Regions from separate parts of the Pseudomonas sp. FFPRI_1 genome, predicted to be linked through region 3. Evidence: riboswitches for the same ligand, from Rfam matches in the RefSeq annotation. Region 3 holds a riboswitch; each other region holds the start of a gene.

Region 1 (3,255 bases), 2.0 Mb from region 3:
TCATGGGCTTGCTTGATCACTTCGATGATCTGTTCCAAGTGCAGTTCGGCGCTGTTGACCAGCCGTTCGGCGTGATGCCCTTCAAGCACCGCCTGGGGCACCAGGGAGCCGGCGTAGATGATCACCGGGCAACGCTGGATCAGGCGCAGGCCCTTGACGGTGATCAATTCGGGGTCGCCGGGACCGGCACCGATGAAGTAGACAGTCATGGCTGTTTCCTGTGAAAAAAAGGCGGTAGCGCCGCTTCAGATGAAGATTGCTCATGATCGAGGGCGGGGATTATCGGCGATTCTACCGGCAGGCGGCCAATGCCAGGGTGGCCTGGGCGTATTTCTGGCGGGGCACCCAGAGCCTGGCGGGCTGCTGATGCAGGTGCTCGGCCAGGGCCAGGGCAGCGCTTTCGGCCACGCCGTAGCAGCCGGTACGCTCGAAGGCGATCTGCGAGCGATGGCTCAGGCGCAGGGCGTAGGGGGCGAGTTGACTGCTGCTGAAACAGGTCAGCGGCAGTTCCAGTTGCTCCGCCAGTTGCAGCAGGCCGGGCTCGTTGCGCTTGAGGTCGATGCTGGCCAGGGCCAAGACCTGCGCGGTCTGCAACTGGTGTGCCGCCAGGACCTGGTCGAGCAAGGCGCGCAGCGTGGTCACCGGGCAGCCTTTCTGGCAACCCAGGCCGACCACCAGGGTCGGCGCTGCGCTTGAATCACTCATGCCGAGTACGGGGCCGCACCCTTGCGCCGGAACAGCCAGGCGCTGATCAGCCCCAGGGCCAGCCAGAACGCGGCATTGGTCAGTTGCGAGGCGATCTTGAACTGCGCTTCCAGGGCTTCGGGAGCCAGCATGGAGTGCACTTCCGGCTGTGGCGCGCCGATCACATGAGGGACGGCGATGATGGCCGCACCCAGGATCTTCAGCAGCCAGTTCTGGGCGAACACGATCAGCGCGATGCCCACGGCGGTGGAGGCGGCGGTGCCGACCCACCAGACCTGGCGCTGCACCAGATCGGCGGCCGCGGTGCCCGGCAATTCCGGTGGCAGCCCCAGGGTGGGCGCCAGGCAGAAGGTGGCGTAGCCGGCCAGGCCCCAGAGCAGCCCCTGGGAGGTGCGGTTAGGTGCGCGCAGGGTGTAGAGCCCGGCCAGCATCAGGGCAAAACCCACTGCCACCACCAGGTTGCCGCCGGTGGTGGACAGCACGCGCTGCCAGCCGTCTTCCGGTTCCCAGGCTTCGGCGTCGTGGCTATGCCCGGCCATGGCGCCCTCGGCGTGTTCATGGACTTCGGCCGCGGGGGCCTTTTCATAGGTTTCCGCCTGGAGGATCAACGGGGCGACCCAGAAGCTTTGCAGCAGGGTCAGCAGCAGGGCGGCCAGCAGCCCGGTGAAACCTGCGGTTTGCGCGATACGCTTGATCATCTCGGCAGGCCTCAGTGGCAAGGGAACGCGGCGCTGTGGCGGGTATCGTGGGCAGCGTTGTGCACCGCTTCGATATGGGAGAAACCGGCGAAGTACACCAGGCACGCGCCCAGGATCGAGGCACCGATGGCGGCCACCAGGCGCTGGCTCAGGGTGGAGGTGCTGGTGGTGGTATGGCTGGTGCTGCTGATGATCGACATGGCGCTTCCCTTTGGAGTGTCGGCGGGGAGCGGCGCAGGAAAACCCCGCGTGACGGCCACGCAGGGTTTGCAACAGCGCCCGCCCACCGCGGGTTTGTTATCTGTGTGTTGCGGGCCGGTCTCCGGGCTTGCGAGGGGCAGGGCAGTGTCATGCCGTGCCGGCAAGTGTCGCCTTCCCATGCCTTGGCACAGTGGATTCGACACTTCGCTCGCTTACCGTTGCGGGGGCAGCACCGGACTGGTCACGACTTTGTAGTAAAGCACGTGATTCACCGGTTTCCCGTTTCACCCTGTGAAGGGCACCCGTAACAAGGCGCGTAGCAAATCATGGGCGGGGCAGGGGCGTCAATTGCCATGAACGCAGGCGCAGGTGCCGGCTGGTCGGCGCATTGCCGATTGACCGTCTCCCGCGCTCTGCGTAGCCTTGCGCCTTCGAGGTTCTTCGGCCAGGGGTCGAAGCTAAGAAGGGAACGCGGTCGATGCCGCGGCTGCCCCCGCAACTGTGAAGGGTTTGATTGCTGCAAGGCCACTGCACGAGCGTCGACGACGCCGGCGGGAAGGCGCAGCAAGCGCCGGTGCCAACGACCGGCCAGCCCTCAGCCAGGAGACCTGCCTCGATCCAAGATTCTCACTACAACCGGGCGGGGTGATCCGGTGGCGAAATCTCCGTGCGCCTGGCGCTGCGGCTCTCGTCCCGTTTGCCCACCTGCTTTGCCAAAAGGGCATCCGATGAAAACACTGGCCAAACTCCCTGTCACCATCGTCACCGGCTTCCTTGGCTCGGGCAAGACCACCTTGCTGCGGCACATGCTGGACAACGCCCAGGGCCGGCGCATTGCAGTGATCGTCAACGAATTCGGCGAGCTGGGCATCGACGGCGAGATCCTCAAGCAGTGCTCCATCGGCTGCACCGAGGAAGAGGCCAGCGGCCGGGTCTACGAGCTGGCCAACGGCTGCCTGTGCTGCACCGTGCAGGAAGAGTTCTTCCCGGTGATGCGTGAACTGGTGGCGCGCCGTGGCGACCTGGACCACATCCTCATCGAAACCTCCGGCCTGGCCCTGCCCAAGCCCCTGGTCCAGGCCTTCCAGTGGCCGGAAATCCGCAGCGCCTGCACCGTCGACGCAGTGATCACTGTGGTCGACAGCCCGGCGGTGGCCGCCGGCACCTTCGCCGCCTTCCCCGACCAGGTGGACGCCCAGCGCAAGCTCGACCCCAACCTGGACCACGAATCGCCCCTGCATGAGCTGTTCGCCGACCAGCTGTCCAGCGCCGACCTGGTGATCCTCAACAAGACCGACCTGATCAGCCCCGAAGACCTGGCCAAGGTCCGCCTGGAAGTGGCCGAGGAGCTGCCGCCGGCGGTCAAGGTCATCGAAGCCAGCAGCGGGCGCCTGCCCCTGGACGTGCTGCTGGGCGTGGGAGCCGGCTCCGAGGAACACATCGACAGCCGCCACAGCCACCACGACCATCACCACGACGGCGATGACGATCACGACGACCATGATCACGATGCCTTCGACTCGATCTCCATCGAACTGCCGCAAGCCGATGAAAGCCTGCTGCTGGACGCCCTGACCCAGCTGGTGGTCAAGCACGGCATCCTGCGGGTCAAGGGGTTCGCTGCCATCCCCAACAAGCCGATGCGCCTGTT
Region 2 (3,255 bases), 2.9 Mb from region 3:
CGCGCCGCTCGGCGATGGCGCGGTAGACCGCGTCGCGCTCGGCCGCAGAAAAAGCCTGATCAGTCACCCGCGACACCCTCAGCACCGACAGCCCCGTCGGGCAGGAACAGCGCCGCCACCGCCACCGGATTGGACGGGAAGTAGAAGTGCACATAAGAGGCGGTCATCCGCCCGTTGCGGTACACCGCTTCCGCGCCGCGGCCACCGTTGGGGCTCAGGCCCCGGGCTATGGGCTCAAGCTCGGTACTGGTCAGCGAATGGTGATAGGTGTGACCACGCAAGCTACCCTCCGGCAGCTCCACTGCCTGCAGGGCCAGGGCAGCCAGGCGCTTCTGCATCACCGCCTCACCGGGCAGCAAGCCGAGCAACTGCGCACGCTGGCCCTCGACGTCGGTCAGGCCATCCAGCAGGTACAGCATGCCGCCACACTCGGCGAGCAATGGCTTGCCTGCACAATGGTGAGCGCGGATGGCCTCCAGCATCGGAGTGTTCTGCGCCAGCGCCAGATGGTGCAGCTCGGGGTAGCCACCCGGCAGGTACAAACTGTCTGCCTCGGGCAATTGCCGATCGTGGATCGGCGAGAAAAAGCTCAATTGCGCGCCCATGGCCCGCAACAGGTCCAGGCTCGCGCCGTAGGTAAAGGCAAACGCCTCATCCCGCGCCACAGCGATGCGCACGCCTGCAAGCAACGGCTCGCAGGCTGCTGGCAGCGGCGGGGCAAACGCCACCGCCGGCGGCAGCGCCACTTCGCAGCTGCCAGCCAGGGCCTCGGCGGCAGCATCCAGGCGCAGGTCCAGGTCATTCAGCTCACTGGCCTGCACCAGCCCCAGGTGACGACTCGGCAGCTCGATCCCGGTTTCCCGGGACAAGGCGCCGTACCAACGTAAGCCTTCGGTGAGACTGCCCTCAAGCAACTGTGCGTGGCGCAAGGTGCCGACCCGATTGGCCAGCACTCCGGCGAACGGCAAGTCCGGCTGGTAGCGCGCCAATCCCAGGGCCAAGGCGCCAAAGGTCTGGGCCATGGCCGTGCCGTCGATCACCCCCAGCACCGGCACGCCGAAATGCCGGGCCAGGTCGGCGCTGGAGGGGCTGCCGTCGAACAGCCCCATGACGCCTTCGATCAGGATCAGATCGGCCTCGCCTGCAGCCTCCCAGAGCAGGCGCCGGCTTTCCTGCTCGCCAACCATCCACATGTCCAGCTGGTACACCGCAGCGCCGCTGGCGCGCTCCAGGATCATCGGATCGAGAAAGTCCGGGCCGCACTTGAACACCCGCACCTTGCGCCCCTGATTACGGTGCAAGCGAGCCAGGGCTGCGGTCACCGTGGTCTTGCCCTGGCCAGAGGCCGGTGCGGCAATCAATACCGCGGGGCAATGACGAATGTCGGTCATGAATTCACACTCACAGCTCGACACCTTTCTGCGCCTTGATGCCAGCCTGGAAGGCGTGCTTGACCACCCCCATTTCGGTGACCGTATCGGCCAGCTCGATCATTTCCGGCTTGGCGCCGCGCCCGGTTACCACCACGTGCTGCATGGGCGGACGGGCTTGCAGGTCACTGAGCACCTGATCCAGGTCCAGATAGCCGTGCTTGAGGGCGATGTTCAGTTCATCGAGCACCACCAGACCGATGGCCGGGTCGCTCAACAGCTCCCTGGAAACGGCCCAGGCAGCCTCGGCAGCAGCGATATCCCGCTGGCGATCCTGGGTTTCCCAGGTAAAGCCTTCGCCCATCACATGAAACCGCACCTGCTCTGGAAAACGGCGGAAGAACAACTCCTCGCCCGTGCTGTTGCGGCCCTTGATGAACTGCACCACGCCGCACTGCATGCCATGCCCCATGGAACGCGCCAGCATGCCGAAGGCCGAACTGCTCTTGCCTTTGCCATTGCCGGTCAGCACCAGCAGTAGCCCGCATTCATTCGGCGCGTTGGCAATGCGCTCATCGATCACGGCTTTTTTGCGCAACATGCGCGCCAGATGGCGCTCGTCACGATCGGGGGATTCACTCATGGGGCAGCTCTCCGTTGGGGCTGGGGAACGGCGGGCAGGAAAACAAACAGATGGCGTCAGCCTGGCATCGCCCACCGTGATGCCGTTGGATGGATCAGGCCGGTCTCCGGGCTCATGAGGGGCATGGCTGCCGGACTGCGCGCCTTCCCGTGTCATCGACACAGTGGCATCCAACGCAGTCTTGACTCATCTACCGTTGCGGGGGCAGCGCCGGAATCGTCGCCCATTCCATCGCTGGAACAGGCCCTGACCGGCTTCCCTGTTTCACTCTGTCGGCCACCGGCCACAGAGCACCTGAAACAAGTCGCGAAGGTTAGAGGGTTGGGGGTGGAGCGTCAATTAAAGCCGGCTGTCGCTCACCGCACAAAACTGCACTGCATCAACAAAATGACGCCAATCTTGTGCCACACTCAGAGCAGTGATATCAAATAGCCACATTCCCGGACATGAAGTCCAGCCACACAACAATAAGGGGTGAGTTCGATGCAAGGCATGATCATCAGCAATCCAAAACTGGAATTTATGCGCCCGATGCTGGAACGCTGGTTCGATTGCATTGACCGCTACAACGCGATTCGCGGTGATAACGAAACCCCGTACTGGTTCGACGAACAGGCCAACCTGGGACTGCTCTCCGCAGCAGCCTGGATGGCCGAGATGGTCAGCCTGGAACACAGCCCGAGCAAAAAGCAGCAGGAAGAAGGTGCTCGCAATGCCCGCACCGACCTGTACCTGGCCACCAAGGAGGAGCGCGCCTATCTCCAGGTCACCCAACGCTGGCCACGGGTCAACAGCCTGCACCTGACCCAGGCACTGCTGGACATCGCCAGCGACGCGAAAAAGATCAGCTACGCCAGCGACTTGAAGCTCGGCTGCCTGTTCGTGGCCCCACAAAAGGCCCAGCACAGCGCCACTCCCGAAGAACTCCAGGACATGCTGGATGAATTGCAGAAGGAACACTGCTGCGCAGTGGCCTGGTACTTCCCCTACGCCTATCGCAAGCTGCGCAACGACGCCGGCAACTATCACCCCGGGGTCGCTGTACTGTTCAAGGAAGCACGCTGATCGGGCGGAACCATCCACTGGCTATGCTCCTCTATGACTACGACGTCCGTGCACTCATAGGGAAATTCGCATGCTCAACGCTCGCCACGCCTTGCTTATCGCCATTGCCGCCAGCCTCACGGCCTGCGGCGAAACCTCCAGCCTGCAGGTTTCGGACGGCACCGGACCGACCCCCAA
Region 3 (3,255 bases):
TCAGGCGATGTCGCTGGGGGCCATCGAGGTAGCGGTAGGCGTCGGCATCCACCACCGAGTAGTGGCCGTAGTCGACCTTCTTTGGGCTGTCGATCTGGCCGATGTAGCGGATCGCGCCGCCCACGCCCCACATCCGGTCCAGCGACTCGAAGCCCAGGCGCGAACGGGCGAAGAAACCGGGGATGTTGCTCAAGGTCACGCCGTTGCGCGACTCCACCAGGTTGCGGGTCAGGTCCGCCGAGAGGTTCCACTGCGGGCTGAACTGCCAGCGTCCGTCGGCTTCGATACCGCGGACCCTGACCTGTGCCTCGCCGTTGACGAAGTGGATCCCATCGAGGGCAATCAAGTCATCGATCTTGCGCCGGTAGGCGGTGACGCTGGCGTTGAACTCACCGGCCAGCAGGCTGCCCTTGTAGTCCAGGCCCAGCTCGGCATTGACGCTCTTTTCCGGCTTGAGGTCGGGGTTGCCCTTTTCGTCGTCCTCGTTGGCGTAGAGTTGCTCGGCGTTGGGCAGCTTGAAGGCGCTGCCGTACTGGCCGCGCAGTTGCCAGTTAGCGTTGAGCTCATACAACGACGTGAGCATGCCCACCGTGGCGCTCTCGCCGCCGCTGATCTTCTCGTGGCGCACGCCGAGGCTCGGGTGCCAGTCGGGCAGGGCCTCGAACACCGGGCGCAGCTGGGTGTACAGGGCGCTGGCCCGGGCCTGTTTGTCGTCGATCTTGAGCACATCGTCCTGGCCCTTGAACCACTGGTTGTCGCTGCCGAACACCAGGACGTGGCCGCCGTCCAGTTCGGCCTTGCCCTCGGCCTGCAGGCCCCAGTCGGTGAAGCCCCAGTAGTCGTTGTGGTTGATCACCTTGGTGGCGCCGGTCTCGGTGCTGTTGATCCGCGTGTAGCGGGTGTCCCAGTCGTTGACATGGCCCTTGACGAAGTAGCTGAAGCGTTCGTCCAGGCGCTGTTCGAAGGTCGCGGTGGCGATCTGCTGGATACGGTCGTTGGTGGTCTTCTTGTTGTTCACCGCCCGCGCGAAATCCAGGTTGGCATCGCTGTACTGGTAGAACAGTTCCAGGCGCGAGTCGTCGGCAAAACCCTGGATCGCCTTGGCGCCGAAGGTGCTCACCTCATAGGCGCGTTTCTTGTCCCGGGTGCTGGCGCTGTAGGCGCTGTTGCGAAACGGCTGGTAGCCATCGGAGACGTTGTGGCTGACATAGGCCAAGAGGCCCAGGTCGCCGAAGCCGTTGCTGACGATCCGTTCCACCCGGGCATCGCCGCTCCTGCCCATGAAGCTGTCCAGGCCCAGGTTGACCTCGCCCGAGGCTTCGCGGGTTTGCGGGCTGCGGGTGACGATGTTGATCACCCCGGCCACCGCCTGGGTGCCGAACAGCAGGCTCTGGCCGCCCTTGAGCACTTCGATGCGCTCGATGGCGTTGGCCGGCAGGGTGTCCAGGTACAGGCCGCCGTACAGGCGGTTGTTCAGGCGCACGCCGTCCAGCAGGATCAGGGTGTCGTCGTTGCGTCCGCCCAGCAGCGAGTAGGTGCCGTAGTCGAAGGGGCCGTTCTTGGGCGCCACGTACAGGCCCGGCACGTACATCTGCAGGACCCGGGTGATGTCGCTGCTGGGGCCGGCTCGCTCGATCTGCTGGCGCTCGATGATCTGCACCTTGCTGCCGAATTTCGCCATTTCGGCGACGGTGGTGGACTCCACCGATGGCGCGGAAACAAATTGCTGTTCAAGTCTGAGGGGACCGTCATCGGCCAGGAGCAGGGGGCTGAACAGGCAGCCGAGCAAGGCGCCACTCAGGGAGTGGCCAGGGGTGCGCCAGGTGCGCACAAGGGACGTATCGATTGTGGTCATTCTTGGTCTTCTCGAAGGTGACTTCGGGAAGCATGCAGGAGAAGGTATCGGCCACGCGCACGAGACCATACCGGCCCATGCCCGCCCACCGCAGGATTGCCAAACACAGGCTTCAGGCCGGTCTCCGGGCTCACGAGGCTCGCTGCATTCGCCTTCCCATACCCAAGTACAGTGGCCTGTTGAATGCAGCACTCGCTTACCGTTGCGGGGGCAGCACCGGACTTGCCGCAAAGGGCTCACCGGTTTCCCGTTTCACTTCATGCACGGCGGCATGAGGCACCTGAAACTGGGCGGCATCTGAACATTGCGCCACAGCTTCGTCAACGTTGCACTTGCATGCAGGTGTTGCCGGGGGCCGGGGATGAACGCCGGTCGGCTGCAAGCCGCTGTGGCTGGGGCTGGCGGATTGCGGCCGTGGCAATCCGGCGGCGCGCCTCGCGGAGCGGCTGCCCGGGTGACGCGGCGCCATGGCCCGTGAGAGCGCCGGGGTTGTTGGGCGCAGCCTGTGTCTGCGAGCGTGGTTCGAGCCCGGGGCTAGAGCAATGCCGGATCCTGGACCAGGGCCGCGTTGCGGGTGGTCCAGCCTCTGGTGGCTGGCGTCAGGTGGAGCTGCGCCTGGGTCGCTTGGCGCGCAGGGCAGGCCAGCAGCGAAACCGCCCGCACCGTGTCCCCCGGTTGCAGTTGCAGGCGCTTGGCGGTCAGGCGGTCCACCAGCAGGCTGCCGGAGACCAGGCGCCCGGGGGCGGCGGTGATGCGGCAGTTTTCCAGGCGCCGGTTGTGAATCAGCCAGATCGGCGCCTGGTCGTCCGGGCTGCCTACCCGCAGGGGCAGGACCTGGCTTTCCCGCACGCTGCGGACCTTGGCCACTTCGGCTTCGATCAGCGGCCCGCCGTCGAAAATGTCGATGCAGCCCTGATGGCTGAAACCTTCGTCACGCAGGATGTTCAGGGCCTGCTCGGTGCTGGCGTGGGCCTGGCCGATGGCGGCCTGGGCCTGGGGGCTGAGCAGGCAGGTGTAGAGCGGCTGGCGCGGCATCAGTTCGGCGATGAACGACTTGCTGCCCAGGCTCGACAGGCGACTGGCCTGCTGGAAACCCATCTTGAAGAAGTGCCGGCCCAGGCTGTCCCAGAACGGCGAGCGGCCCTGGTCATCGAGCTGGCCGCGCAGTTCGGCCACCAGTTTGTCGCCGAACAAGCCAGGGTACTCGGCGACGAACAGCAAGCGCGCAGTGGACAGCAGGCGGCCGGTGTAGCCCTGGCGCTGGTCGCGCCGCAGGTACAGCGAGCAGAGCTGGGATTGCCCGGTCATCTCGTTGCACAGGAACAGGGTCGGGATCTGTTTCTCGATGCCCAGCTCCGGGGCACTGCCATGGGTGGTGCCGACCCGGTAGTTGTAGCAGG

What was found. A riboswitch is a leader RNA that binds a small molecule or an ion and turns the genes downstream of it on or off. The one in region 3 is predicted to bind cobalamin.
Region 1: linked by a shared signal. The riboswitch ahead of ACZ5BO_RS21855 (CbtB domain-containing protein) and the one ahead of ACZ5BO_RS13325 (TonB-dependent receptor plug domain-containing protein) in region 3 are both predicted to bind cobalamin.
Region 2: linked by a shared signal. The riboswitch ahead of cobO (cob(I)yrinic acid a,c-diamide adenosyltransferase) and the one ahead of ACZ5BO_RS13325 (TonB-dependent receptor plug domain-containing protein) in region 3 are both predicted to bind cobalamin.

Annotation. Positions count from the first base shown of each region.
Region 1 covers NZ_AP029168.1:4,941,875-4,945,129, reverse strand. The annotation lists gene cobM (precorrin-4 C(11)-methyltransferase) at 1-209, opposite strand, end outside; gene ACZ5BO_RS21865 (cobalamin biosynthesis protein) at 292-705, opposite strand; gene ACZ5BO_RS21860 (CbtA family protein) at 702-1,403, opposite strand; gene ACZ5BO_RS21855 (CbtB domain-containing protein) at 1,415-1,603, opposite strand; cobalamin riboswitch at 1,700-1,925, opposite strand; cobalamin riboswitch at 2,022-2,234, shown strand; gene cobW (cobalamin biosynthesis protein CobW) at 2,333-3,255, shown strand, end outside.
Region 2 covers NZ_AP029168.1:5,890,696-5,893,950, forward strand. The annotation lists gene bluB (5,6-dimethylbenzimidazole synthase) at 1-67, opposite strand, end outside; gene ACZ5BO_RS26140 (cobyrinate a,c-diamide synthase) at 60-1,391, opposite strand; gene cobO (cob(I)yrinic acid a,c-diamide adenosyltransferase) at 1,402-2,013, opposite strand; cobalamin riboswitch at 2,094-2,326, opposite strand; gene ACZ5BO_RS26150 (hypothetical protein) at 2,497-3,078, shown strand; gene ACZ5BO_RS26155 (PQQ-dependent sugar dehydrogenase) at 3,149-3,255, shown strand, end outside.
Region 3 covers NZ_AP029168.1:2,989,591-2,992,845, forward strand. The annotation lists gene ACZ5BO_RS13325 (TonB-dependent receptor plug domain-containing protein) at 1-1,855, opposite strand, end outside; cobalamin riboswitch at 1,954-2,154, opposite strand; gene ACZ5BO_RS13330 (arginine N-succinyltransferase) at 2,390-3,255, opposite strand, start outside.